3 regions of the Vibrio sp. TRT 29B02 genome follow, and region 3 is predicted to be linked to each of the others. Evidence: predicted binding sites of a transcription regulator. Region 3 holds the regulator's gene; each other region holds the start of a gene.

Region 1 (10,049 bases), on a different contig from region 3:
TAACACTCCCAGTTGCGCGCAGCGCGACCGATACCACCATACACGACTAAAGAATGCGGATGCTCGGCAACGTCTGGATCTAAGTTGTTCATCAGCATGCGAAGCGGGGCTTCTGTTAGCCAAGATTTTGCTCTCAATGTCGTGCCGTGTGGCGCGCGAATGGTTCTATTCGTATCGAGACGCTTATCTTCTACTTGGCGTTCCGTCATGGTAAGACTCCTTGTGGTTCACGTTGTTCAGGCAAAAAGGGGGCTAGGGCGCTTATGCACCGTTAACACTAGCCTCTGCCTGATGGATTATTATTTTTCGGAAAAAGCGTTTGCTATGTCCCAGCAGAGTCGAGCCGCTAGACGTGCTGTCTGGCTGTCGACATCATAAGTTGGGTTGTATTCGGCAATATCCGCTATGACCAGTTTTTGCTTGTAATGCAGAATTCGTTCAATAAATGGCGCGAGAATATCGATACTGACTCCACGCGCTGCTGGCGCACTCACTCCAGGGGCCGTCGCCGCAGGGAAGACGTCCAGATCTATGGTCAGGTAGATGCAGTCACACTTATCGATAAAATGCTGTAACTGAGTTAGGTGATAGACGTGGTTTAAATGAGCGAGATCTTTATCCTCGACGTACCACACATCCAACTCATCTGCTCGATTAAATAGTGCTTCGGTGTTGCTCGCGCGGCTAACACCTAAACATGCGTAATGAAACGGCCAATCGTGAGTCGCACAGTAGCGCTGGATTTGATTAAACGGGGTTCCTGAACTCGGCTTAACTTCCGCGTGTTCACTCTCGAAAGCGCGAAGATCAAAGTGAGCGTCGAAGTTGATGATGCCGATTTTTGGTGGTTTGGCTGGGTTTAGAAATTCAAAGTACTTCGCCAGCCCCTGAAATGAAGCCCAAGCGACTTCGTGCCCCCCGCCTAAAGTGATCACAGGCGTTGATTTTAAAGCCGTGGCAATGATGTCAGCACATTGAGCCTGACTATGCTCGAGTAAGTCGTCATCACAAATGACATTGCCTAAGTCGATTAAGGCACTCTGTTTGTGCCACGCCATATTTGCTAGGGCTCGACGAATGAGATCTGGAGCTTTACGTGCGCCAATACGCCCTTTGTTGCGAGCGACGCCAGCATCACTACAAAAGCCTAACAAGCTTACAGCATTGTGATACGGCTCGAGCTCATCAACTCTAAGCTGTTTAATCACATGATGAACACGCTTACCGAGTGCGCCATCTTCCGCATCGTGGCGGCCTTGCCAATGAAAATCTTGGTTGGTAACGACATGATTAGACATGATCTAACTCTCCGGCAACAAGACGCGCAGCCAATCTCGGAGCGCCTTGGAAATAGCTAAACTCGGCAGGATGTTCAACATCCCAGATCGCCAAATCCGCATCAAAACCTGGGGCAACTTGACCTCTGCTTTCACCGTAGCCCAGCGCTTGAGCAGCGTTCGCAGTGACGCCACGCAAGGTTTCTTCTGGTGTTAGGCCAAATAGTGTACAGCCCATATTCATCATCATAGTCAAATCTGCAAAAGGTGACGTACCTGGATTCAAATCCGTGGCAATCGCCATCGGCACGTTATGTTGACGAAGGAGCTCGATAGGCGGTAGTTGGGTCTCTTTTAGGAAGTAAAAAGCACCCGGCAGTAAGGTGGCTACCGTGTTTGATTGTGCCAGTGCGGCGACACCTTTCGAGTCGAGAAATTCAATGTGATCAGCAGACAGGCCGCCATACTTGGCAGTTAACTCTGTACCGCCAAGATTGGATAGCTGTTCGGTATGGCCTTTGATTTTTAGGCCATGTTCAATGGCTGTGACAAACACGCGTTCAGTCTGCTTTAGGTTGAACCCAATGGACTCACAAAATACGTCTACACTCGTCGCCAACTTTTCTTCGGCTACTTGAGGAATGATCTCTTGGCAGACGAACTCGATATAGTCGTCCGCACGTCCACTAAATTCAGGCGGCAAGGCATGTGCGGCAAGTAATGTGGTCGTAACACGAATTTTTCGGTGAGCTTCGAGAGCACGCGCAGCACGCAACATTTTGATTTCATCTTCTATCGTCAATCCATAGCCTGACTTCACTTCGACAGACGTCACGCCGCTAGCAATCAGCCCGTCTAAACGAGGCAATGCCAGTTCCGTCAGTTGATCAACACTGGCTGCGCGGGTTGCACGCACAGTAGACAGAATACCGCCACCTTGTTGAGCGATTTCTTGGTATGGAACGCCTTTGAGACGCTGTTCGAACTCGTCTGCACGGCTACCGGCAAAAACAAGATGAGTGTGACAGTCGATAAATCCCGGCGTGACCAGTTTCCCTTCACAATCAAATGTATTGATCTCAGAAGAGATAGCCGATTCGCTTAACGATAGGATTTGACCTTGTTTGATATGAATATTGCTCAGAGGCGAAATGGCATAGCCACGGCTCCCCTGAGTCATAGTGACTACTTTAGCGTTGGTTAAGATGATTTCATCAACAGAGGACTTCATAGTAATACCCATAATCAAATGTATATACAAATACTGATTCAAGTTTGCTAAATGATCAAGTGCAATGTTGCAAAAATGTGATCAGTCAAAAAGTATGAAATGCTCTAAGGAAGGAGAACTTTAGAGCTTAATTTGTATCTCGTGCCAGGATGATAGAGTAATGCAGTGCTGACGAGCTTTTCTTGGCTCCATGTTCTGCGGTTAAGCAGCAGACAAGGCTCATTCATCGCAAGGCGAAGCGCCGCACGCACGCTTTCGTCAGCAACGATAGCTTCAACCGTATGCTCTATTGCGCTGAGAGGACAGTTCTCTGATAAATATTGGTTGGGCGTGATCTGCGTAAAGTCTTGTTCTAAATAGTTGGGAGCATAACTTGCGTTCACCCAGCGCAACTCGAGTTGTATGGGGGATTTATCTTCAAAGTGAATGATTTCACTGTAGAAAACGTCACTACCTAACATGACACCTAGCTTCATGGCGACCACATCATCGGCGGTTAATGCCAGTTGTTTAACCACTTTACTGCTGTATGCTCTACCACGCTGTTCAACTTCTTTAGCGATGTTACGAATATCGAGTAATGGTGATTCCGCTTTGTCGTCTGGGGCACAAACAAACGTACCGAGGCGAGGGCGTCTGACTAAACGTCCTTCTGATACAAGGTCTCGTATCGCTTTGTTTACCGTCATACGACTGACGTCAAACTGTTTCGTCAGTTCAAGCTCGGTGGTAATACGATGGCCGACAGGCCAATAACCTTGATCAATTTGCTCGACAATATACCGTTTGATCTGGAGATAAAGGGGAGAATTACTCATAATATTTAACTTTATAATTGACTATACAAATGGTTATACATTTGTGCCAAGATTGCAAGTATCGCCCCAATTTAAGCCAATGAATTGAATTCGAGCGCACGTTTTCTTACACCGTTAGTGAAGAAACGACTTGATATAAGTCATTGAGCGCGTTAGATCAGTAACTGCAACAAAATTACAAGGATTTACTATGTTTGGAAAGTTAAAAGCGTCGTTGGGTATTGGCGCGGCCAAAGTGGATACAGTGCTAGAAAGCATGTCAGTTATGCAAGGTGACACACTGAAAGGTACGGTTCATATCAAAGGCGGAGACGTTGAGCAGCAAATTGACGCCATTAATCTTAAATTGTGTACGGAAGTAAAGGTCGAAAGTGAAGACAGTACCAGTTATCAGGACTTTATTTTAGCTAAACTTCAAGCGGTACAACCATTTGTCATCCAGCCAAATGAGCACAAGCAGGTGCCTTTTGAAATGCGTTTAGATGAAGAAACGCCAATTACGGCGCTCAATGCATTAAAAAATCAGTGCCACGTTTGGCTAGAAACCACGTTGGATATTGATTTTGCCATCGATCCAAAAGATAGGGATTTTGTCGAAGTCAGACCTTTACCTGTGGTGGCAAAGATCCTTTCTGCAATAGAGCAGGCGGGTTTTGCAATGGTAAAAGCAGACGTAGAAAAAGGCTTGTTACGTGGCGGTAACTTTAGCTCAAAATCGGGTTGTTATCAGGAAATTGAGTTTCGTAACAGTGGCTTTATAAGTAGCAAAGAGATTGAGCTTTCGTTTGTATTAGAAGGTGCAACAGTGCATTGCTTAGCGGAAGTGGATCGCTCTTTGAGTGTCCGTGGTGATCAATATCTTTCATTTTCTCTCCAGCGCCAAGCTTCTGATGCCGAAATTGCCGCGGCGGTGAACCGTATTCTCGCCGTCTAACGGGCCTACCCGCCGAAACGATATCGGAAGGCAACGCCAAACGCGATGTCAGTGCTATTGTCAGCGTTAAACATATTTTCTACCGCAGTGATCTCTACTGCGGTGTTTTTTAGCGTATAACGATAGCCGATAGTAAATTCGGTTGAAGGTTTTGAAAACTCGCCATTGTCTGTAGTGATCCCTTGATGGACACTAATTTGGCCGATAAAAGCATGGTGTTCAAACATCTGATACTGATAACTGCCGCCCATTGACCAAGTGGTACTGCGATAGGGCAATTGTGCAAAGACAGTCGGCGTATTGCGAAATGTTAGTGCTAACGTGGTGTCTAAAGCGTGTTTATCTATTCGGTAGCCGTAGTTGGCCTGTATCGCTTGTTCGAACTCTGAAGAGCTAAAAATACCGTGTTTGGTATCGTTGTAATAAAGCGATGCTCCCACCGATAAACCGTGATGCTCTTGGGTAAACACCTGATACTGCAAATAACCAGTGATTGCATGACTGAGGGTTTCGCCGCGAAAATCTTCCAGTTCGATACCATACTCAGGCATGTTGATAACAAAGCGGTTGTTATTGACCTCTTCTCTACCGTTCTGTTCCAGTGAAAACCAGTCATGAAAAGCGATGGTTAGGCCGTCAAGGTGATTGTTCCCAGCATAATTCCATCGGTAATGTAGGTCGAGTTGCCAGAGAGGATCGAGTTGCCACTTAGCACCAAACGCGAGTTGATTTTGATAGTAATCGAGTTCGTAGCTTGCGGTAACGGCCCAAATACTGGAAATGGTACCGGAAGTGTAGATCTCGCTTTGATCGTCTTGCAGTGAGAAACCAGAGCGTAACTGAGGCGAAAGGCTGTTGGTATGAAATGGAGACTGTGTATAGCTTTGTAAAGGGCCATAGCCATCATGACCGTAGGAAAGAATGCTGGTAAACAGGCTGAAAACAAGAGTGAATTGCCAGACAGGAAACCGCATACTAAGCCTCCACCTATTATTGTTATGTTTATGATAACAATATAGTTTAAAATATGAGGCTTTGCTAAATAACGCAAAAAACTTGCCCCACACGGGACAAGTTTTTCGTTATTAAGCGGCTTTTAGATGAGTCGTGATGTAGGGTTGCCACGCATTTTGGTAGAGCTCTTTGGATTGGTGGCGCATGGTACGAATTTGTGCCTGTTCAATTTCGTTAATTTGGCGAGATTCAACAGCCGCTAATCGTTCTATCTTTTGGATTTGTTCGTAAAATTTATGCTCAGGACCATTCTTTACATCGGCGATAGCTTTAAGATGGAGTTGCACCTCTGCAATTAGGTTCGTTTTTGGTAGTTTGACTAAAAGGTTGAGGTCTCGGTAACCCGAAGCCGCGGGTTTCTTAAAACGGTTTTTCACCTTAACCACGGTCGTTTCACGATTCAGTACTTCATAAGCCGCCATAAGGCTTTCAATATCGTCTGCGACGATGGTTGCACGTGCGAGGTCGGTAATGCGCTGTGGCTGTCCATCAAGCTCATAGGCGATCTTCTCTTTTGCTCTTTGCGCAGATTTTACTCCCGCGAAATAAGATTCAGTGGACGTTAATAGAGCGGTGCTTTTAACTAGAGTTTCGAGTTCAGCCTGAGCTTGATGGGCTTTGCTGTAAAGCACGTCGAAATCTGAATAGGGTTGAAGTGGCGTTGCTGACATTGACTGAATGCCGTAAAGGCCACTCAGGTTATGTCTAAATGCCTTAGAACACACTTCGTTCTGGTTGGTAGAACGATTTTCCTCGTTAGCTGGTGCGGTTGGAATAGCGGCAAATGCTGGGGCACGGCTGAGCATTAAAAGCATCAGGGCCGTCGTTCGCAAAAATAGGCTCATTCACTCTCCTTAGATGTGTCGGCTTAGCTAAAAGGTGTCGAAAAAGATTCAATCACTAAGTCCACTCATCTCTACATAGTAATGGGGGTAGATTTCGCGTTTCCAATCGCTTGCTGAACCATAATGACAAAAGTTTGAACAGCATCTCATATCCTATGTCACTGTTTAGAGTGCCTCGGTTTTTAAAAGGTTCAGCGCAACTATGTAACCAAGTATAAACAGACCATATGAACTTAATCTGAATGAACTTTTCAGCTAAGCGCATTTGGCTATACCACTTCTTGATGCTTTCAGATAGGCTATGCGCTAGTAAGTAAGCAATAGAGAATGACAATGAGAGATCCCGAGTTTTGGCATGGCAAATGGGCCGCAAATCAGATTGGTTTTCATCTTGAAGATGTGAACCCATTACTTATTGAGTATTGGCAGCACACGAAACCAAACCATGAGGATACGGTGCTAGTACCTTTATGCGGAAAGTCCGAAGATTTGGTGTGGCTAGCGACGAAACATGCCGATGTGCAGGGCGTGGAGCTAAGCAATATTGCGGTGCGAGCTTTCTTCGCTGAACATTTCTATACGCCGATGGTAGTGCCTATCAACGGTCAGCACGAACTGTTCCAGTTTGATGAGTTGTCCATTTACACCGGAGACTTCTTTACTGCTCCCCTTAAGCCTGTCGATATCGTCTACGATCGCGCTTCACTGGTGGCGCTGCCAGAAGAGATGCGGGTGGAATATGTTGCAAGGATTAAGTCGCTGCTCAAACCTGGCGGCAGAATTTTACTGGTGAGTCTTGATTATCGACAGGATGAGATGGCTGGCCCTCCGTTCTCGGTTGCTGAACAAGAGATTCGTACGTTATTTTCTGAATTCAAAGTAACGCGACTCTACCGAGATGAAGCGGACGAAGAACACCCTAAGATTGCCAACAAGGGGTTAACTCGTTTTGCCGAGGAAGTCTATTTAATCGAAAGTGAATAGATGAAAAAGGCTTGGTTCAACCAAGCCTTTTTCTGTTATGCGGTGTTAGTAAAGTATGTTTACTTTGCTCGCACTCTCTACGGCGTCTTTAATCGCAGTTTCAATATCTTCGCGACGAGTGATCGCGACACCAAGACGGCGACGGCCATCGATGTCTGGTTTGCCAAACAAACGAACTTGCGTTAAAGGCTGCGCTAAAGCATCCGCAACGCCTTCAAAACGAATGTTTGTCGATGTTCCTTGACCTAAGATCACCGCTGAAGCTGCTGGGCCATATTGAGTAATGGCAGATATTGGCAACCCTGTAAATGCACGAACATGTAGAGCAAACTCAGAGCTATCTTGTGACATAAGAGTCACTAAGCCGGTATCGTGTGGGCGAGGGGAGACCTCATTAAAGATCACTGTATCACCTTTGATAAACAGTTCGACACCAAAGATCCCAAAGCCACCAAGTGCGTTGACGACTTTACCCGCGGCATCTTGAGCGGCTTCAAGTGCGGCATCTGACATCACTTGGGGCTGCCAAGATTCACGGTAGTCTCCATCTTCCTGACGGTGACCGATCGGAGCGCAGAAATGAGTACCATCGACAGCGCGAACGGTTAATAGAGTGATTTCGTAGTCAAAGTCAATAAAGCCCTCTACGATGACGCGTCCAGCTCCGGTTCGACCACCTTCCTGAGCGTAGTTCCAAGCTTTTTCCACATCGTCGGCGCTTTTAATTACGCTCTGGCCTTTGCCTGAAGAACTCATTACCGGCTTACAAACACACGGAATACCTACTGCATCAACCGCTGACTTAAACTCTTGATAGGTATCAGCGAAGTGATAAGGTGAAGTGGTCAGTTGTAGCTCTTCAGCTGCAAGACGGCGGATACCTTCACGGTTCATCGTCAGCTTGGTTGCCTTTGCGCTAGGGACAACATTAAGCCCTTTTGCTTCAAGTGCGACTAAAGTGTCAGTCGCAATGGCTTCAATTTCAGGTACAACGTAGTCAGGTTGTTCTTTATCGATAATTGCCTGAAGGGCATCACCATCAAGCATGTCTAATGTATAGCTGCGGTGAGCGACTTGCATCGCAGGCGCATTTTCGTAGCGATCACACGCAATCACTTCAAGCCCTAGTCGCTGACATTCAATCGCGACCTCTTTGCCGAGTTCACCTGAACCAAGAAGCATCACACGGGTTGCATTTTTTGCTGTTGCTGTACCAAACATAATTAACCTTAAACTCTACGAGGATTAGCTGAATGGAGGCAATCATACTGATTGTGAAACAAAAAGCAAACGTTTGCGTAGGGTTTGTTGTAGTAAAATGGTCGTAAAGAACCGCAACAGCCACTCGCGACGAAAAGAGGGTGTATAAGCAATAGCTGATGGAGAAAACAATCGAGAGCGCAATGGCGCTTGAAGCGAATAGCAGGATTAAAAAAGGCGCTAGATTAGCGCCTTCGAGATGCATTAAAGTTCCAAATAACTCATTGGAATATCAGGGTTAATTGCTTCCAGAGTGGATTGCGTATTGGCCAGATGGCTAATTGTACCGCCTTCAGCTTCTACTAGTGCTGCCGAATCAATCTCTGCGAGATCTTGGCGGTCCAGTAACAGTTGTACTAGGGCAACTTGAAGTGGTGGTAGGCTAGGGTTAAATGCCGCGTTTTCAGCGTAAGCCCCTTGGTAAACTTTGCCATTGTTCATCTTGATCGCCACACCACTCAAGTTATGAGTGTATGGAGCATGGCTGCGGTTGAGAGCGTCAATCGCTGCCTGAACCAGCTCATCTTGCTCATCACATCTCTTGCCGTGATCGACGTTGGTCATCAGTGCTGATTTGATACCAAGGTCTGCTGGGCCAAACGATTCAGGGAGATATTCTTGTAGTGATTTACTTTCGCGCTCTGGTAACTGAATTTTCAGTTTATCTGCGGTCGAAAGTTCGTTCATAAATTGGCGACAATGGCCACATGGGCTGAAGTTGATGGTGATATCAGCAACACCTTGTTCACCTTTCATCCATGCGTGGCTAATTGCGGATTGCTCAGCGTGTACCGTTTGGCCTAACTGTACGCCTGAAAACTCAACGTTTGCGCCAAAGTAAAGCTTACCAGAAAGACCACGGACAATAGCACCAACATAAAAGTTTGAAAGGGGGGCATAAGAGTAGGCCGCAGCGAATGGCAGCAGTGCTACGCGTAGGTCAGCATCTTCCATTCCGGAAATAGTCAGTAACTGTTCAAACTGCTCGGCAGTGAGTGTCGCGTCAAAATCGTCAGCGAGAAGAATAGGCGATAAGAAATCTGCTACGTTTTTTGGCGCTGCTGACAGCGCTTGTTCAATGCGGCTTCTCATAGTGAATCCTTGTTTCAGCGTAATTGATATCTTTGAGCTTAGTCGTCAAAAGAGAAGAATAAACTCTGATATTGGTATTACATTTTATGTGAGACTCAAAAATGTTCAGAGATCTAAATCACAATATTGCTTGTAATGGCATTTGTCGTTACATAATTAGAGTGAGCTCACACATGATAACGATTGCACGATTAAATTTTATGAAGTGTGTCGTAGCACGAAACAGACCTAGGGCAAACGAGACGTCATCGTCATAAATCCTAGCGGTCATTTGGTTGCTGTGCATCTGTACCTTGCCAGAAAGTATCGATTTTTCTCTTAAGCTGACAACCAAACCGCTAGGGTAAAGAAGGAAGGCGCTAGTATCGAAGTAATCACTCCGCATACGACTAGGGCAAGAGAACTAAACGCAGCGTCTCGCGGGTCTTTCTCCGCGCAGGTAGCAGTGCCAAGTGCGTGTGAGACGGTTCCCATCGTCAAGCCTTTTGCTATCGGGTGAGTGATATTCAGCAGGTTGTAGATTGGGTAGGCCATGATGGCGCCAAACAAACCAACAATCAGCACTAAGATAGCGGCAATTGCGGGTTCACCGCC
Region 2 (10,049 bases), on a different contig from region 3:
CCTCCCCAACCACAGAAGAACTCGAAATACTTGAGATGGTCGCTTCGTTATATGCGGTTGCACTGGAAAAGTATCAGTTGGAAGAGCAACTGCACTTTCACGCAAGCCGTGACCCTCTAACACGCTGTTTCAACCGTAGAATGTTGCAATTAGAAGTGCAAAATACATTGTTGAATGATGAAAATCGCAACTTGCTGTTTGCCTGCTTTTTTATCGATATTGATAGCTTCAAATATATCAATGATCGCTTTGGTCATGATGTTGGGGATAGTGTGTTGATCGAAGTTGCCGAAGTACTCAAGCAACAGTTTCAGCTTCGTTCGGTGCTAGGGCGCTATGGAGGAGACGAATTTGTTGGCTTCTGTTGCTTCGAAAGCTTGTCCGATTTGGAAGACTTCTCTGGCTGTTTAGAACGTGCCTTTAATGATATGCGACTCATTGATGGCTATCAGGTCAAAGTCAGTGTCGGTTATAGCTACAGTCATAAACCAAATAGTGATTCGATTGAAGGCATAATTCGACGTGCGGACCAGTCAATGTATCAGGTTAAGCACGCAAAGCGCAGTCTATACTGATTAAGATCATTGCTGGTAGATGATGAAGCGAATGATACTGATGGAAAGATATTGTTAGATCAAAGAGAGTGCTATGACTGAAAATCAATGCCCTAGCTGTAATGCTGAACTGCAGTGGGATGGACAATATGAGTGCCAGAGCTGCCAAGTCAGCTACAAGAAAATAGGCTACTGCCCAGATTGTGACGCGGAACTTGAGAAGCTTCAGGCGTGTGGAGCAGCCAACTATTTTTGTAACAGCTGTAATGAGTTAAAGTCTAAATCGAAAGTAAAATTTGAGTTTGTTGCTAATTGACCGTTGAACAAACTTCGCCATCAGATAAGCGGGTGACCAAGATGTCACCTGCTTTTACGTCTGTGGCTCGAACTACCACATTGCCCTGTTCTGTTTGGGTAATGGAATAACCGCGCTTTAACGTTGCTAGAGGGCTAACGGTGTCAAGTTTTTCAGCCGCCAGTGCCAGTTGATGACGTGTGTTAAGCAACTTTCTATCCATCGCATCCAACAGTTTCTGTTCGAGTCTTTGCAATGTCCCTTTCTGTTCAGATAAACGCTTGAAAGGGGAGTTGAGAGCAACTCTGTGTTGCAGACGCTCGACTTTTTGCTGGCGAACTGAAATATAGTGCTGCATCGCGCGGTGCAGTTTCACTTCAAGCTCATCAAGTTGCTGGCTTTGGCGCTGTAACTGATAGCTTGGATGCTGTCTTTCCAAACGGTGTACAAGTGAGGTAGTGCACCGTTTTTGTTCATTGATGTAGTGGCGCATCGCAGCAACAAGCTTGTGTTGACGGCCAATGAGAGCTTGATCTTTATGGCTATTATCACGACTGACTAGCTCAGCGGCAGCAGACGGTGTCGGTGCACGCATATCCGCGACGAAATCGGCGATCGTCACATCGATTTCATGACCAACCGCACTGATAATTGGGATCTGACTGGCCGCAATCGTGCGGGCGAGAATCTCGTTGTTAAAGCACCATAGATCCTCTAATGAACCGCCTCCGCGACCGACGATCAGAACATCACACTCATTGCGGCTATTCGCACAACCAATCGCTTGAGCGATTTGGATAGCGGCTTCTTCTCCCTGAACCATAGTAGGGTAGATGACCACGGGTAATGAAGGATCACGGCGTTTGAGTACGTCAAGAATATCAAACAGGGCTGCGCCAGTTTTAGAAGTGATGACACCCACGCGTTTAGGATGTTCAGGTAAAGGGCGTTTGTTGCTCTGAGCAAACAAGCCTTCACTTGCGAGTTTAACTTTCAACTCTTCGAATTGCTGTTGGAGTCGACCATCGCCTTCTGGCTGCATACTCTCGATAATTAACTGGTAGTCGCCGCGAGGTTCATAGAGAGATAGACGAGCTTTGACCAGTACTTGGTTGCCATTTTGTGGTTTAAAGGTGACGTGGCGATTGTTACCACGAAACATGGCACATTTGACTTGAGCGCGAGAGTCTTTAAGGGTCAGGTACCAGTGACCTGAAACGGGAGCAGAGAAGTTAGAAATCTCACCAACTAACCAAACAATACCCATCTCATTTTCAAGCAAAAGTCGCACTTCAGCATTGAGGCGAGAGACGGTAAAGATGTTTTGATTGGTCAGAGAAGACACAGCTAATCTCGTAGACGTGAGTATGGAAATTAGCGGCAATATAATACATATCAAGGGGGTAAATGCAAATAAAAAATAGAAAAATGTGTAGCCAAGCGATTTCCTAAGCCGTATAATCCGTCCGCAATATCTAATCCAAATGCAGTGGAGTTTCCCAAGCTTACTGCCCTCATTATGCGAAACGATGAGACCGGATTGTTTTTTTACTCCTCTAATTGTGAGATATTGCAAATGCTAAGAATTGCCAAAGAAGCGCTGACATTCGATGACGTACTACTTGTGCCAGCACACTCCACCGTTCTCCCAAACACAGCTGATCTTCGCACTCAGTTGACGAAAAATATCACTCTAAATATTCCGATGATTTCTGCGTCTATGGATACCGTGACGGAAGCTCGTCTCGCTATCGCTCTTGCGCAGGAAGGTGGCATTGGCTTTATCCACAAGAACATGTCTATCGAGAAACAAGCTGAGATGGTTCATCAGGTTAAGATTTACGAAGCGGGTGTGGTTTCTCATCCAGTCACCGTAAGTCCTGATGCGACGATTGCAGATGTTGTGGCTCTGACAGAAAAGCATGGTTTTGCAGGTTTCCCAGTGGTAACCGATAACAACGAACTCGTTGGTATTATCACTGGTCGTGACGTTCGCTTTGTAACAGACCTTTCTAAGAAGGTAGATGTTGTCATGACGCCTAAAGAGCGTTTGGCAGCCGTTAAAGAAGGTGCAACTCGTGAAGAAGTTCAAGAGAAAATGCACAAAGCACGTGTAGAGAAAGTACTGGTTGTGAACGATGAGTTCCAACTAAAAGGTATGATCACAGCAAAAGACTTCCATAAAGCAGAACGTAAGCCAAATGCATGTAAAGATGCACAAGGTCGTCTCCGTGTTGGTGCAGCCGTTGGTGCAGGCGCTGGTAACGAAGAGCGTGTTGCAGCCCTTGTTGAAGCTGGCGTTGACGTTCTATTAATCGACTCTTCTCACGGTCACTCGGAAGGTGTTCTTAACCGTATCCGCGAAACTCGCGCAGCATACCCTGACCTAGACATCATTGGTGGTAACGTTGCAACTGGCGCTGGTGCTAAAGCACTGATCGACGCGGGTGTAAGTGCAGTTAAAGTTGGTATCGGCCCAGGTTCAATCTGTACGACTCGTATCGTAACAGGTGTTGGCGTTCCTCAAGTAACAGCAATTGCAGATGCTGCAGAAGTTGCGAACCAGTACGGTATTCCAGTTATCGCTGACGGTGGTATCCGTTTCTCTGGTGATATCTGTAAAGCAATCGTTGCGGGTGCATCTTGCGTTATGGTTGGTTCGATGTTCGCGGGTACAGAAGAAGCACCAGGTGAAGTCATTCTATACAATGGCCGTTCATACAAAGCTTACCGTGGCATGGGTTCTCTTGGTGCCATGTCGCAAGGCTCATCAGATCGTTACTTCCAGTCTGACAATGCAGCAGACAAGCTTGTACCTGAAGGTATCGAAGGCCGTATTGCTTACAAAGGTCGCCTAAAAGAGATCGTACACCAGCAAATGGGTGGTCTACGTTCAAGCATGGGTCTAACAGGTAGCGCGACTATCGAAGACTTACGTACGAAAGCTGAATTCGTTCGTATTTCTGGCGCTGGCATGAAAGAGTCTCATGTACACGACGTTCAAATTACTAAGGAAGCACCAAACTACCGTCTAGGTTAATCCTCACTGGTTATTTCACTAACTTAATGGCACTCAACAGCCCTTATCAGTGAGATAACCAGCTGAAATATAGCCTAACGAAAACGGTTGCTTTTCCTTGAAGCATTAAGAAGAGGCGAGTACACTCGCCTGCATTTTAATCACTTAGCTTATAAGACTGCTCAAAATGACTAAAAATATTCATGACCAACGTATTCTGATCTTGGACTTCGGTTCTCAGTACACTCAACTAGTAGCTCGCCGCGTACGTGAAATCGGCGTTTACTGTGAACTTTGGAGCTGGGATGTTGAAGAAGCGGATATTCGTGAATTCAATCCAGACGGTATCATTCTATCTGGTGGCCCAGAAAGCGTAACAGAAGCAAACTCACCACGCGCGCCACAGTACGTATTTGACTCAGGTGTTCCAGTTTTAGGTGTATGTTACGGCATGCAAACTATGGCTGAGCAGCTAGGTGGTAAAGTAGCTGGCTCAACTGAACGTGAGTTCGGTTACGCGCAAGTAAAAGTATCTGGTGACTCAGCTATCTTCAAAGATCTTGAAGCGACTCAAGATGTTTGGATGAGCCACGGCGACAAAGTTGTAGAAATTCCAGCAGACTTCGTGAAAGTTGGCGAAACGGATACTTGTCCTTACGCTGCAATGGCAAACGAAGAGAAGAAATACTACGGTGTTCAGTTCCACCCAGAAGTCACTCACACGAAAGGTGGCCTACAGATGCTAGAGAACTTTGTTCTTGGCGTATGTGGTTGTGAGCGTCTATGGACTTCAGAATCTATCATTGAAGACGCAGTTGCTCGTATCAAAGAACAAGTTGGTGATGACGAAGTGATTCTTGGCCTATCTGGTGGTGTGGACTCTTCTGTTGTTGCTATGCTGGTTCACCGTGCTATTGGTGACAAACTAACATGTGTATTTGTTGATAACGGTCTACTTCGTCTTAACGAAGGTCAGCAAGTAATGGACATGTTTGGTGATAAATTTGGCCTAAACATCATCAAAGTAGATGCTGAAGATCGCTTCCTAAAAGCGTTAGAAGGCAAATCTGATCCGGAAGATAAGCGTAAGACTATCGGTCATGTATTTGTTGACGTATTCGATGAAGAATCGAAGAAGCTGAAGAATGCTAAATGGCTTGCTCAGGGTACGATCTATCCAGACGTTATCGAGTCAGCGGCATCTAAGACTGGTAAAGCACATGTAATCAAATCTCACCATAACGTTGGCGGCCTGCCAGAAGATATGGAAATGGGTCTTGTTGAACCACTACGTGAGCTGTTTAAAGACGAAGTACGTAAGATTGGTTTAGAACTTGGTCTGCCATACAATATGCTTTACCGCCACCCATTCCCAGGGCCGGGTTTAGGTGTTCGTGTTCTTGGTGAAATTAAGAAAGAGTACTGTGACTTACTACGTCGTGCGGACGCTATCTTCATTGAAGAACTGCACGCTGCTGATCTTTACAACAAAGTTTCTCAGGCGTTCACGGTATTCCTTCCAGTACGCTCTGTTGGTGTAATGGGCGACGGTCGTAAGTACGATTGGGTTGTATCACTACGTGCTGTAGAGACAATCGACTTTATGACTGCTCACTGGGCGCATCTACCATACGACTTCTTAGGTAAGGTTTCTAACCGCATTATCAACGAAGTTGATGGTATTTCACGTGTTGTTTACGATATTTCAGGTAAGCCACCAGCGACAATCGAGTGGGAATAAGATTAGGTTAATCCCTACATCTAACTCATTGTAACTTAATGATAAGCCTTGATGAATCCCACATTGTGGTGACCGTCAAGGCTTTGTTTTATCAGAAGTATTCTACAGTTTATCTCAAATATCTCTTCACCCTATGGGGGGCAAACAGGGGACTTTCGTTCAGGAAAGTAGCGTTAGTCCATGTAGCATACTTTTATTGTTCTCTTAGCACCTTCAATAACTCCCCCATGCCAATTAGATCAAACGGCAAATACTTCATGTTAAGTAATAACGATAAAGCCTCGTGGTCACTCTGAGTAAGCTCAAGGTCTTTTTTATTTGTTAATGAATATTGACCATAAACAGGCTTAGACAACCAACCTTCGGACTCTAGGATGTTAATAGCTTGGTGGTCTTGATTACTTTTTAAAGCCTCTACCATTTCATTCAACTCTACTTCATAGCATCGATATTCAGCGTCGCTTAATAAGTACATAACAACGCTTGATTGCTTTCTTAACGGGAGTGATAACAGCCAATCATTTATCGGATAAGGGTTATTTACTCGGTTAGTTTTATCTCCACAAATCTTAAATTTTTGGATAAAACTGATATAGCTATCAATGGAGCTATCCGACTTCAACATCAGATTATCGGGCACATTGGGTTGAGCATAGGACAATGCCCCCCCGAAGAGTGCAAGAAACGCAATACTACATAGCCTGATAAACACACTTCCAGAATTCATGTTCTTTTCCTGACGAATTTAACCACTCCTCATCGGCAATTTTCTCTATTTTCTTTCGATTAACATCGCTAACCGAACGCCGACGGAATTACTTGCACCTGCATTGCGTGTAATAAAGCCTTGATTCAGTCCTGATACTCTTAAATAACAAGGTTGTGGCATGGGAACCTATCGTTTTAGTAGTTGAATAATCAGTTTTAAGACTCTACTACTTAAAAGTACGAGGTAATATTTTCATGTTCAGGAGGAATATTACTATGGAATGATTATCTCACTTTCAAATTCAACAAACGTATCGAACTTCAATAGATTGAGTAACGTGGATGACTCAACCTTGGATATACCCTTAGTTGACGTCAAGTCGGTTACGGTAAAATTTTTTATCAGCTCAGTGGCTATTTATTTGATAACGACCACATTTCTAATTAGCTGTTATATAGGTTTTTTTCGACTCATTTATCGCTTTCGGCGAGTGATAAATAACATTATTACTTTGCTCTTCGTGATCACTCGCAACCTGACTTAGTGACTATTCTAGTTATTTTTTCCTCATCTATGCTGATACAACTTCACATACACAGGAGTTGTATAACAATGAAAACCTTGCGCTTTTTAGCCGTCGCATCGGCCTTGAGTATGGGCTCAAGTGCATGGGCAACGATGAATATTCAGCCCGATCCACTAAACCCGACTGGTTTTGTTATCTCTCGCGCGGATGTTGCCGCCGTAGAGCAACAGAAGACCTCTGAACCAATGTATCAGTTATGGTCACAGGCACTTCGCACGGCTCCTAACGGCGTCGTTGAAGCCATTGATGCGGGGCTAGCCACCAATCCGGATAACGTACAGCGCGCTGAGCGAGTATTTCCTCGTTCAGAGTGGGACTTTCTTACTCAGATGGCAGCACCGGAATACACTTACACTCGCTTCCTACGTGCGATCGGTAAGTTCCCTGCATTTTGTGCTGAGTACACGGATGGGCGTGATTCTGACGCAATTTGTAAGCGCTCTATCGTAACGGCATTTGCTCATTTCGCTCAGGAAACAGGAGGGCATATTGCCATTGATAACACTTGGGATAATCCGTTGGGTTTAGAAGAGTGGCAGCAAGCGTTGGTTCATGTACGGGAAATGGGCTGGTCTGAAGGTCAGGAAGGGTACACGACTGGATGTGGTCAGAACGACTGGCAAAATAGAAAGTGGCCATGTGTTGCAGGGCAGGGGTACTTTGGACGTGGAGCTAAACAGCTCTCTTACCACTTTAACTACGGTGCATTCTCGGAAGCGATGTTCGACGGCGATGCGTCGGTGTTACTCAACAACCCAGGGCTAGTGGCTGACTCTTGGCTCAATCTGGCGTCAGCGATTTGGTTCTTCTTAACTCCGCAAGCCCCTAAGCCAGCGATGCTTCACGTTATAGATAAAACATGGCAGCCATCTCAGAGAGAGAGCGATGCAGGGATCGGCTATGGTTTTGGTACCACGATTAACATTATCAATGGTGGTATTGAGTGTGGCGAGCAGAACAAGGATAAAGGCCAGCCCGTTAACCGAATTCGTTATTGGCAAGGTTTATCATCCCACTATCAAATTCCGATTGGCAGTGATGAAAAAGACACCTGTTGGCAGCAAACTCCATACGGAAGCTTAAACCTCAATGGCGCGACGGATGTGCTTTATACCAATTGGGATGGTAACTGGAAATACTATGCAGACCGTCCCGGTGGCTATTCATTTGAGTGTGAACTGGTGGGATTCCAAACGGCTTATTCCGCCTTGGTTGAGGGCGACTATGAAAAGTGTGTGACCAACTTTTATGGCTCTCATTCAAGCTGGCCAGAAGTTCGAGTGGTTGAGCAGCTCGATCCTGTCGATCCTGTCGATCCTTCACCCACACCAGATCCAACGCCAGACCCAGGCGGTATGACTCAGTGGGAACCGGGCGTTACTCAAGTCGCAAATGGTGACAAAGTGACTTATAACGGCAAATGTTTTATCGCTAAAAACGGACCGGGAGTTTGGGAAACACCCGTTCAGTCCAATTGGTTCTGGGATGAAATATCCTGCCAGTAACCGGTAAGTGTTCAAACTAGAAATAAGGCCTCAATGCTGAAAGTTGAGGCCTTTTGTTTTCTGCGCAATAGCATAATTGGCATCCTTACCGTGAGAAAGCACCGAGGTGATTAAATAAAAAGCATATCAAATGGTTTGCGTAATCTTAGATTGCAAATTCAATGTTTATCTTTTTTGTTGAACAGGATTAAACTTCGCGCGTAATTTTTACTAACATTTTTGAAAGGTGCGCAAAATGTCAACAAAACTGGCAAACCCGGCTCCATTAGGCCTTATGGGTTTCGGCATGACAACCATCCTGCTAAATATCCACAATGCAGGCTTTTTCCCAATTGACTCAATGATTCTTGCAATGGGTATTTTTTATGGTGGTCTGAGCCAAGTGCTAGTCGGCATGATGTGTTTCAAACGTGGTGATACGTTTGGTACCACAGCATTTACTTCATACGGTCTATTCTGGCTAACTTTGGTTGGTTTAATCGTGATGCCATACATGGGTCTTCCTGCAAGCCCAGCAAGCTTTATGGGTTGGTACTTGCTACTTTGGGGTGTCTTCACTGGCTTTATGTTTATTGGTTCACTGTGTTACCCAGTGGCTAAACAGATCGTTTTCGGTTCACTAACAATCCTATTCTTCCTACTTGCAGCACGTGATTTCTCTGGTAGTGAACTGATTGGTACTATCGCAGGTATTGAAGGTATTTTCTGCGGCGCAAGCGCAATCTACTTTGCAATGGCGCAAGTACTGAACAACGAATATGGTCGTACCATCTTGCCTATTGGTGAGAAAAAACAGCGCGAATCTGTTGAGTTAGAGCAGGTAGCGGCTTAATCAAGAATATTGAGTGTTGGCCAAGCCTGATTAGGTCGGCACTGAAATATATGGGAACAGTAATAACAAAGGGGTTAGCCATTGGCTAACCCCTTTTTTTACCACTGCTTTTATCTGTTTTAGTCGAGATTAGGTTGAAGGTTGTTCAACTGGCTTTGTTTCGACTTCAGCCTCGGGTGCTTTGCCCGTTTTACGGCGGTATTTATCTTCCCAGTAGTCAGCACCTTTGATGCCAAGCTTAACAGGGTTGAATGTAAACTCAGTGACACCTTGTTTTTGCTGCTCTTCGTAGTCGTTAAGTGCTTTTAGTGCAGGTTTTGACATGAAGAAGATAATTAAGATACCCACGATGTTTAACCAAGCCATTAGGCCTACACCCACGTCACCCATTGCCCACGCTAGGTTTGCTGTCTTAACTGTACCGTAGAACACAACAGCGATTAATGCGACTTTTAGCAAGAACATTAGGCCGTTAACTTTAAACGTACGACGGATGTATGCAATGTTTGTTTCTGCAATGTAGTAGTACGCAAGAATAGTGGTGAACGCGAAGAAGAACAGAGCAACAGCGATGAATGGTTTACCGATACCTGGTAGCGCGCTCTCGATTGCCATTTGAGTAAATACAGGACCATTTGCTGCAATATCAGCAGAAATATTCTGTACTAGGAAACCTTCTGCACCGTGTACGTTGTATGCACCAGTAATGATGATCATAAATGCAGTAGCAGAACATACTAGTAGTGTATCGATGTAGATAGAGAACGCTTGCACTAGACCTTGCTGAGCTGGGTGGTCAACGCTTGCA
Region 3 (10,049 bases):
GATGGATATCAAGCAAATGCTTGATTACCACAAAGAAAAGCAAGCTTCGCTTACCGTTTCTGCTTTACGTATGCCTTTAAGTGAAGCGTCTCAATTTGGTGTCATTGAAGTCGATGCTGAAGGGCGAATGGTAGGTTTTGAAGAGAAACCAGCGTACCCGAAATCTATCCCTGGCGATCCAGAATACGCGTTAGTATCTATGGGTAACTATGTATTTGAAGCACAGACGCTTTTTGCTGAGCTGATTGAAGATGCAGATAACCCAGACTCAACTCATGACTTCGGCAAGGATATCATTCCAAAGATGTTCCCTCGCGGCGATGTGTTCGTGTATGACTTCAGCACCAACCGCATTACTGGCGAGAAAGAAGAAGTGTATTGGCGTGATGTCGGTACGATTGACGCATATTGGCAGGCTCATATGGATCTGCTCGCGAAAGACGCGCCTTTCTCGCTGTATAACCGTAAATGGCCTCTCCACACCTATTATCCACCGTTACCACCGGCAACGTTTACTGACTCTGACAATGGTCGAGTACAAATTATCGATAGTCTTGTGTGCAGCGGTAGCTATGTTCGCGGTTCGAGAATTGAAAAATCGGTACTCGGCTTCCGCAGCAACATCGCCTCTGCGTGTGACATTAGCGAAAGTATCCTACTGGGTGATGTTAAGGTCGGTGAGGGCTGTGTACTGCGCCGCGTGATCGTCGATAAGGATGCGGATATTGCACCGGGTACCCAAATTGGTGTAAACCTATCGGAAGATAAGAAACACTACCATGTCTCGGAAGAGGGTATCGTTGTCATTCCAAAAGGAGCACGTATTGGCTACTAAGAATCTATCCATTCTATTTGTAGCATCGGAAGTTGAAGGGTTAATCAAAAGCGGTGGCTTGGCAGATGTTGCCAAGGCGCTGCCTGAAGCATTGCTCACATTACAGCAAGATGTTCGTATCACTCTACCCGCATACCAGAAAGTAGCGGGCATTGAACAAGCTCCAGTTTTACTGGACACACAGCTTGAATATTGGCCGCACACACCGTATCGAGTTAAACAACTCGAAATCGTGGGAGTACCTGTCTACGCGATTGATTGCGACGAGTACTTCAACCGCTCGGAAATGTACGCGGAGAACAACCAAGCGTATCAAGACAACGGTGAAAGGTTTGCTTTCTTTAGTGCCGCGTGCCTCGATATGCTACCGAAACTTGGCTTTCAACCAGATATCGTTCACGCCAATGACTGGCATACTGGGTTTGTTCCCTACTTACTGAAACACCGCTACGGAGCGGATACGTTTTTTTCATCGACGAAAAGTGTACTCTCGGTGCATAACGCCGTATTTAAAGGGGTGTTTAGCTATGATGAGTTACAGAATCTACCAGAGATGCACACACGCTACGCTGGTGATGCGGCTGTGAGTGACACCCATGTAACCATGCTAAAAGCGGGCGTTATGTGTGCGGATAAGATTAATGCCGTGAGTCCTACTTATGCACAGGAACTAAAAACTGAGTTAGGTAGCCATGGTATGGCGGCGGAATTTCAGCACAGAGCTGAGGATTTAGTCGGGATACTCAATGGTTGTGACTACTCGGCATGGAACCCTCAAACCGATCCTTCTTTGCCTGTGAACTACAAAGCAACGCGACAAAGCATGGTACGGGGGAAGAAAGCGTGTAAGAAAGAACTTCAGCAACGTGTTGGTTTAGAAGCGTGTGATGTAGCTGTATATGGCATGGTTTGTCGCCTAACGCACCAGAAAGGTATCCACTATCTAATCCCGATTCTGGATGCTTTCTTGAAGCATCAAGTTCAGGTGGTCATCGTTGGTACTGGAGACCCTGTCTTGGCGGCGCAGCTAAAAGAGATTGAAGCGTTACACAGCGATAAATTCGTCTTTGTCGAGGCCTACGATAATGACCTTGCTCATTTGGTCGAGGCGGGCTCTGACTTCTTTATCATGCCTTCTGAATTTGAACCGTGTGGGTTGAATCAAATTTATAGTATGGCTTATGGCACGTTACCCATTGTCCGTGGCGTCGGGGGATTGCGTGATAGTGTCAATGATTACGACGAAGGACCTAATACGGCGACTGGTTTTGTTTTTCAACAACCTGAGCCGAGTGAGTTATTAAACGTTCTACAGCGTTCACTCTTGCTATATGCCCAACAACCAAACGAAGTTAAACGCGTTCAATTGTATGCGATGGAACAAAACTTCTGTTGGTCTAAAGCGGCTGAAGAGTATATCAACCTGTATCGGTCGGCCCTTCACGCTTAACCTGTCTAAAGGCGTCATTTCGACGCCTTTTTCAATGATATTTACATTTTTGACCAGAGAATGACGGATAAATGGAGTTGTCGGACTTAAATCCTTCTAGGATTATGGTAATCTCCTAAGCCAAGATTTTGAACCTAAGTGGCCCTTGTCTGATATGAGCGATACCCTGTTATTCCACAAAACGTTTGCCCACCCTACTAGTGACGAGTGGGTTGTCTTTGTGCATGGTGCTGGGGGAAGTTCATCGATTTGGTTTAAACAAATCAAAGCGTACAGGGAGCATTTCAATCTATTGTTGATTGATCTTCGCGGTCATGGCAAATCGAATCAGTTGCTCAAAGAGCTGATTGCAAACCGCTATACCTTCAAAGCCGTGACCATGGATATTCTCAAGGTACTTGATCACCTAAAGATTCGTTCAGCCCATTTTGTGGGTATGTCGTTGGGTACCATTATTGTTCGTAATATCGCAGAGTTATCGACGGACAGAGTGAAGTCAATGGTGCTGGGAGGCGCTGTAACGCGTCTTAATACACGCTCTCAAGTGTTGGTCAAACTAGGTAACCTTTGTAAGCACATTGTTCCTTACATGTGGTTATACAGCCTTTTTGCCTATATCGTGATGCCTCAACGTACGCAAAAAGAATCACGTCACTTATTTATCCGTGAAGCCAAAAAGTTATGCCAAAAAGAGTTCAAGCGTTGGTTTATTCTTACTGCTGAAGTTAATCCGTTGATGCGATACTTCAAGGATCGTGAGTTACCCATCCCAACGCTATACTTGATGGGCGAGCGTGACTACATGTTCATTCAACCGGTTAAAGAGATGGTTGCCGCTCACCGTAAAAGCCAATTACTTGAAATCGCTGATTGTGGTCACGTCTGTAATGTTGAAAGGCCTGATGAATTTAACCAACACTCGATAGCCTTTATTCAGCAGCAAATCGAAGCCAAATAGAGTTAGGGCATACAGGCGCCGCACTTCCAGCACAAACCGAATTGAGCTTCGTTTTGTTCACTACACTCACTACACCGCCAGCTTACTCCTCTTTCAGCACGCTTAAAATCGGCAATGATTGCTTGTGCTTGAGCGAGTTGTTGAACATCGAATAGCCAAATATACGGTTCACTGTTCTCACCAAAAGGGAGCTCTCCCTGTAAACCGAATAAACCTTCGCCCCGCACCTCACAAAGGATTTGCTGTGATTTCAATAACTCACAAACGATATGTGCTTCAGGTGGTGTTGTCGCTGAGTAGAGACGCATTACACGTTTCCGTTTGATGCTGAAGGCGTCGATTTGAGTTTGGCCATTATCCACTTAGCGACAACAGGGAAAAGACCTAATAAGGCAAAGGAAGCCAACACACTTGGAGAAACGATACCGGATAAGTGTTCAATCTGCGCCAACTGGGTACCCGCGTTGAGGTATACCGCTGTGCCTGGCAACATACCTAACTGGCTCACCAAGTAGAATCGTAAAGTCGTAATCGGTGTTAGCCCCATCAATAGGTTGATCAAAAAGAACGGAAAAACAGGAATTAGACGTAACGAGAATAGATAAAATGATCCGTCACGTTCAACGCCTTGGTTGATTGATGACAACTTGTCACCAAACTTCGTTTGAACCCAGTCTCTAAGAAGATAGCGGCTGCTTAAAAAAGCCAGAGTTGCGCCAATGGTACTGGCAAAAGAGACAAGGACTAAGCTTGTCCAAAAACCGAATAGGGCAGCTCCCAATAGTGTGACCACAGCAGCACCCGGAACAGAAAAGGCGGTGATGGTGACATAGGCCAAGAAATAGCTAGCGGCCGCGACAACGAAGTTATCTGCGATAAATAGAGCGAGCTCGGCTTGCTGAGCTTTAGCGTTTTCCAGAGTGAGATACTGTCCAAAATTAAGGGCTAGCAATACAACAACAAGGATGAACACAACGCCCAAAATCAGTTTTTTACTCATACAACATCTCCATCAAACATCAAAGCTAGCGAAATTAAAGTGTTAATAGACTAGAAAGGGAAAGCAAGCAGTAAATTTCACAAATAAGAAAAAAGTCAGCACTAAGGCTGACTCTTTATTGATTCGATAACTTATCTGTTAGTGATGGCTAAGCTCGTTGAGCAGCTCTTGGCGTCGATTTTGAGGAATGACGGACCAGTGAGTGCCATTGATCGCACCTTCTAATGCCCAAAGTAGCTCGATGTTAACGTCAGAAGAGTGAGTAGACTGAATGGCTTTGAATGCGTTAACTGAGCCGGTTTCTTCAAGGTTTTCGACACTTTCGATACCTGCTTTATTGAGCATACGCTCAGTAGCTAATCGTAAGTTCGGTAAATCTTTGAGGCGACTTGGTTTCGCTTGCGATTGAGTTTTCTTCTCGTTGTTTGCCGCATCAAGTGCAAGCTTGGCGAGTTCTAAGGTTTTATTGGTATCTGAACTCCAGTCATGACACAAGGCGTAGTATTTCGTTACAACGGGAAATCCGCGTTTTTTATAAACGTAAGGCTCGAGTCCTTGAGATTTAAATTGTTTAGCCAGTTCTGCGTCTGCACGAACGTGAAGTTTATCGTTGACCACGAGTGCGAACATCGTGTCATCAGCAAAAATGCCAAAGCCACCAAACATTGAACGAGACTTGATGTAGCCAAGTTGCTCAAATAATCGCATTGAGTCTTTTAGTATTGGTTTATCCATGCTGTTTATTCTCGGTGTATAGTTATACGCCACCAGTTCAGGTCCGAGAGATTAGCAAAATAATGCAGGTACTTTGTAAGTAAGGCGTCATACAACCGTTAGTAATTCGTGTATGACAAGTGCATATTTACCATCGGCAACCCCGCTACCAGACATATCATGTTTAAGGCCGGAGGCTTTGCGTCCCACCCTTTCGGAGTGGTTTGCCCTGTTCGTGGCATTGTTCGAACATTTAGAGCATAAATAAAATATGCGTAGGACATCACGCCGAAATGGAATAAGTGTGATCTTGGTTCAGTAAAAAGAGGTGAATTATCCGCTTAGCCAATAATGTGCTACCGGCTAAGCGAACGATTTGAACTATTTGTTCAAATCAAGGACGGTATTTCGTTCAACAATCTCAGGGTGCATTTCAAAAATACGCTTCTCATGCTCTTTATCTTTGATCCGCTCAAGCAAGATTTCGAATGCGTTTTTACCAACACGACGTTTTGGTTGGTGGACAGTTGTTAATGGTGGAGAGAAGTACTCAGCCAGCTCAATATTGTCATAGCCGATGACTGACATATCTTCAGGAATTCGAATGCCTTTTTGCTGTAGACGGCTCATCAAACCCAATGCCATTGTGTCGTTGAAACAAAACACAGCACTTGGCTTGTTATCCATCGCTGCAATTTTGTCTGCGGCGAGTACGGCGGTATCACACTCGAAGTTGCCTTCAAGAATCCAATCTTCATTCACCGAAAGTTCTGCTTCACTCATCGCGCGTTTGAAACCACGAATACGCTCCTGACAGGCGGCTTTTTCAAAGTGACCACTTAGACAGGCAATATCTTTATGACCACGTTCGATCAGATATTTTGTTGCTAGGTAGCCGCCTTCTTCTGAGTTATCAATGATCTTGTCCGCTTGCGAGCTTTCAGGACCCCAGTCCATAACGACTTTAGGGATATCTTTATGGCGATCGAGCATTTCGCTCAGCTCTTCAGTAAGGTCTGAACACATGACTAAGATGCCGTCTACGCGCTTCTCTGCCAACATGCGGATGTAGTCGCGTTGTTTCTCGTAGATGCCACCAGTATTACACAAGATAAGCGTGTAGCCCTGACGGTAGCAGTAGCTTTCTACGCCATCAATCACTTCTGAAAAGAATAGGTTTGTTGATTGGGTGACCAACATACCGATTGTACGAGTCGTGTTACATTTCAAGCTACGCGCAACAGCACTTGGCGCATAGTTTAACTCGTTCACCGCTTCCATTACTTTTTCTTGAGTAGCTTCAGCAACAAAGCGTGTTTTATTAATTACGTGAGACACAGTGGTTGTTGAAACACCGGCTAGGCGAGCAACATCTTTAATAGTGGCCATAAGGTTTTGTCCTGTCGATGACTGCCAAGCAAATATATTCAAGTGTAGAATAAAATAGTCTGGCAGAAAGTATCAGAAACACAAAAACCGCCCTTATTTAGCGGTTTGTATTTGAATCGTTCATTTTTATCGTTTGCGGTCACGATTCTAGACCGCAAACTCTCAGAGAGCAAACAAAAAACGTCAAAGTTGTAGGTTTGAGCTCACAATGTGCGTTTTTTTACTCGCCTGCAAGATAGCTGCAATCTAGCTCTAAGAAAGCGCTAGTAAGGCTGGCGATTGCAGAGTAAAAGCCGAAGTCATCGAGTGTCTGACACTTGGCTGAAAATTTCGGAACCCAACTCAATAGGTGTTGCTGAATAAACGCTTCTTGCTCTTTTAACGCATCTTCTAAATGACGTTCTTGTTCCAACTCATTTGAGCGAATAATAAGATTGCCAAGAAAGTCGAGTTCGATTGCAAGATGGTCGGCTGGCTCGTTTAGATCTTTTTCAACTGCAACCCCATGTTTCGCCATGAGCTCTTCCATCTCTTTAGCTGGCGTGTCGTTGAGTAATCCCGATTGACCAATGTACATAGAGGCATAAGGAAGGGCAGAGTCTCTATCTGACTTTAAAAATAGATCACAGAAATCTGCGGCGAGTTCCAATTGAGCATCTTCACGATCCATCAAGCGATTGAGCGCATCAGTGACACGGTCAATTGCAGGTTTTAAAGCGGCATTTTCACCCAAACCAGTCAAAAACGCGCGGATTTCAGCGGAATGATACTGCGCGATATTTTCCTCAGTAAGCTCATTGGCAAACAGGCTTGATAGCCACCAGTAAATCTCGGCACGTTTCTCATTAAATGCTTTAATTTCTTGCATTAGGTTCAACTCCTAAAATAACTATCTACTAGTTTAACCAATAGAAATGAATAGGGATAACGGCTTGTGTGATAAGTTACCATCAATTATGAATGAATGTTAATGAGTGGGTGACTTTTGTCTTGAATCAAGAAAAAATCATCTTTCTTAGTTTTAAAGTGATAATTACTAGAAATGTTACTATTTATGAATAGAATACAATTTTAGAGCAATTCCCAATGTAAATTAAGTGGTGTAGATGAGCTATCATGTACTAGTTGTAGAAGATGACGCAGTCACGCGTAGCAAACTCGTTGGTTACTTTAAGAACGAAGGTTATAACGTGAGTGAGGCTGAAAGCGGCGAGCAGATGCGTCATACGCTACAAAACAATGCGATTGATTTGGTGATGTTAGATATTAATCTTCCTGGTGAAGATGGATTAATGCTAACGCGCGAACTTCGCAGTCAATCTGACATTGGAATTATCCTGGTAACAGGACGCACGGATAGCATCGATAAAATTGTTGGCCTAGAAATGGGCGCAGATGATTACGTCACCAAACCGTTTGAGTTACGCGAACTTTTGGTTCGAGTTAAAAACTTATTGTGGCGTATCTCTTCTGCCCGCAACGCATCTGCAACACTAGACGCAGCGCAGCAAGACGACAATGTAGTACGTTTTGGAGAATGGACATTTGATGTTCAACGACGTGCATTAAGTCGCAATGGAGAGCCAGTAAAACTCACTAAAGCTGAGTATGAATTGCTGGTTGCACTCTCTTCATACCCTAATCAGGTATTGAGCCGTGAGCGTATTCTCAACATGATTAGCCACCGTGTCGACGCACCGAACGATCGTACCATTGATGTGCTGATAAGACGTATGCGAGCGAAAATGGAATTCGATCCAAAGAACCCTCAGATCTTTGTGACGGTTCATGGCGAAGGTTATATGTTTGCAGGCGACTAGTCGCTCTAGATGAATTAAAAAAACCGAGGCATTTGCCTCGGTTTTTATTTTACAGTGATGACAGCAAGTTGCTAAACGTTGCTCTCTGAAGCCTGCAAAGCTTTCTCTTCATAGTCTGACGCCCAGTCTCGAAGCGTCTGCCAAATACGACCCAATGTCTCGTGCCAATAACGTTCAGTTTGCTCGAGGTAGACCGCTTTTGGCGCATATTTGGCCCAGAACTCGGTTACATTCTCATGCGCTAAGTAGTTAGTTGGAGCGGCATAAGGTTTTAAACCTGCTGAGTGGAACTCATTCAGTGCGCGCGTCATATGGCTTGCTGAAGTCACCACAACCAGCTTTTTGTTTGTCACAAAAGCTGCTGCTTGTCGCGCTTCTTCCCACGTATCTTTTGCTGTTTCAAGCAAAATGATGTCGGACTTAGACACACCAAGTGCGAGCGCGACTTTGGCCATCATTCGTGCATTACTCACTTCTGAACCTGCGGCGTAACCAGATAAGATCAGCTTGGCGCCTGGGTAGATGCGTAAAATTCGAATACCTTCTGTGAGGCGCATCAAACCAGAACGGCTTAACTCAGATGTTGGTGGTATTTTATCGTCGACAACGTGGCCGCTGCCCAAAACCATAACATAATCGATGGGCTCATCGACTGGGAAAAACGCCGAATATTGGCGCTCTAGTGGCATCAATAGACGAGATGAAACGGGTTGGAAGGCGATCAGGAAAATGCCAATAAAAGAGAATAGAACAACAAAGCAACCTGTCTTCTGCTTTCGAGTAAACATGATCAACATTAGCCCGAATAGGCCAATGATGAGCAGGGCCGGCAAGGGCATTAGCAAAGAAGACACAACTTTTTTCAGCTCAAACATACGAAATAGTCCGAAAAAACATCAATTGATTATATTTTAAGAGAAAGCCTCTTTATTCCTGCTTTTCTTGTGACAGAATAGCAGCACGATTAGACATGATAACTCAAGCTGCTGTGACTGAAGACCGCAATTTCGACGATATTGCCCACAAATTTGCAAAAAATATTTACGGTTCTGACAAAGGCGAGATTCGTCAAGTCATTGTTTGGGAAGATCTTCAACAGATACTTCATGCCGTAGATGGGGCGAAACAACCACTGAATGTGCTGGATGCCGGGGGCGGCTTGGCACAAATGTCACAAAAGCTTGCTAAACTCGGACATCACGTCACGTTATGTGATCTATCTTCTGAAATGCTGCAATTAGCAGAGCAGGATATTGCAAATAATGAACTGCTTGCGCAGTATCGCTTCATTCATTCGCCAGTCCAATCGATTGATCAACATCTCGACACTCAAGTAGATATCGTTTTGTTTCATGCAGTCATGGAGTGGTTGGCAGACCCGAAACCGGCATTAGAAAAAGTGCTTGAGCAGGTGAGAGCTGGTGGTATGGCTTCCATCATGTTTTATAACCACCATGGGCTGGTCTACAAGAATGTTGTATGTGGCAATATTCCCCATGTTCTTGACGGGATGCCGCATCGTAAGCGTTTTAAATTACAACCGCAAAAAGGCTTAAAACCCGAAGAGGTATATCAGTGGATAGAAGACGCTGGTTTTTCAATTTGCGGTAAATCTGGTATTCGTTGTTTTAGTGACTACATAGGCAATATGGAGTATATGGGCGACTACCAGTATGAAGATGTGTTGGCACTAGAAAGACAATTGTGCAGACAAGAGCCATACCTCTCGTTAGGCCGATACATACATGTATGGGCGAAAAAGAAAGATAAGCAGGACTAACAATGAGTGAGATGACTCTAAATGCTGCAGAGCAGCCGATCGACGAGTTGGTCGGCTGGGTAAAACAGCACGATTTCTCATTGAATCTGACCACAGAGCGCTT

What was found. Region 3 encodes PurR, which represses purine synthesis genes. Its sites were predicted from a motif close to TNANGNAAACGTTTNCNTNA; they were not measured.
Region 1: purT (formate-dependent phosphoribosylglycinamide formyltransferase) is a predicted target of PurR. The motif match lies at 8,386-8,405, and genes of this name have one in related genera.
Region 2: guaB (IMP dehydrogenase) is a predicted target of PurR. The motif match lies at 2,282-2,301, and genes of this name have one in related genera.

The regions. Positions count from the first base shown of each region.
Region 1 covers NZ_JBNJOJ010000003.1:175,085-185,133, forward strand. The annotation lists gene hutU (urocanate hydratase) at 1-209, opposite strand, end outside; gene hutG (formimidoylglutamase) at 300-1,298, opposite strand; gene hutI (imidazolonepropionase) at 1,291-2,508, opposite strand; gene hutC (histidine utilization repressor) at 2,613-3,326, opposite strand; gene ACQEXT_RS03305 (sporulation protein) at 3,517-4,260, shown strand; gene ACQEXT_RS03310 (DUF3187 family protein) at 4,266-5,234, opposite strand; gene ACQEXT_RS03315 (RelA/SpoT domain-containing protein) at 5,346-6,119, opposite strand; gene ACQEXT_RS03320 (thiopurine S-methyltransferase) at 6,453-7,103, shown strand; gene purT (formate-dependent phosphoribosylglycinamide formyltransferase) at 7,149-8,324, opposite strand; gene cdd (cytidine deaminase) at 8,568-9,455, opposite strand; gene ACQEXT_RS03335 (CidB/LrgB family autolysis modulator) at 9,774-10,049, opposite strand, start outside.
Region 2 covers NZ_JBNJOJ010000006.1:143,023-153,071, forward strand. The annotation lists gene ACQEXT_RS05855 (sensor domain-containing diguanylate cyclase) at 1-575, shown strand, start outside; gene ACQEXT_RS05860 (zinc ribbon domain-containing protein) at 649-870, shown strand; gene xseA (exodeoxyribonuclease VII large subunit) at 863-2,194, opposite strand; gene guaB (IMP dehydrogenase) at 2,426-3,889, shown strand; gene guaA (glutamine-hydrolyzing GMP synthase) at 4,056-5,609, shown strand; gene ACQEXT_RS05880 (hypothetical protein) at 5,803-6,336, opposite strand; gene ACQEXT_RS05885 (chitinase) at 6,931-8,409, shown strand; gene ACQEXT_RS05890 (acetate uptake transporter) at 8,645-9,241, shown strand; gene ACQEXT_RS05895 (alanine/glycine:cation symporter family protein) at 9,371-10,049, opposite strand, start outside.
Region 3 covers NZ_JBNJOJ010000008.1:104,732-114,780, reverse strand. The annotation lists gene glgC (glucose-1-phosphate adenylyltransferase) at 1-835, shown strand, start outside; gene glgA (glycogen synthase GlgA) at 825-2,285, shown strand; gene ACQEXT_RS07050 (alpha/beta fold hydrolase) at 2,440-3,243, shown strand; gene ACQEXT_RS07045 (putative signal transducing protein) at 3,246-3,551, opposite strand; gene ACQEXT_RS07040 (TVP38/TMEM64 family protein) at 3,551-4,243, opposite strand; gene ACQEXT_RS07035 (TfoX/Sxy family DNA transformation protein) at 4,382-4,978, opposite strand; cyclic di-GMP riboswitch class I at 5,111-5,196, opposite strand; gene purR (HTH-type transcriptional repressor PurR) at 5,339-6,346, opposite strand; gene torD (molecular chaperone TorD) at 6,567-7,214, opposite strand; gene torR (two-component system response regulator TorR) at 7,453-8,166, shown strand; gene elyC (envelope biogenesis factor ElyC) at 8,238-9,041, opposite strand; gene cmoM (tRNA uridine 5-oxyacetic acid(34) methyltransferase CmoM) at 9,137-9,946, shown strand; gene mukF (chromosome partition protein MukF) at 9,949-10,049, shown strand, end outside.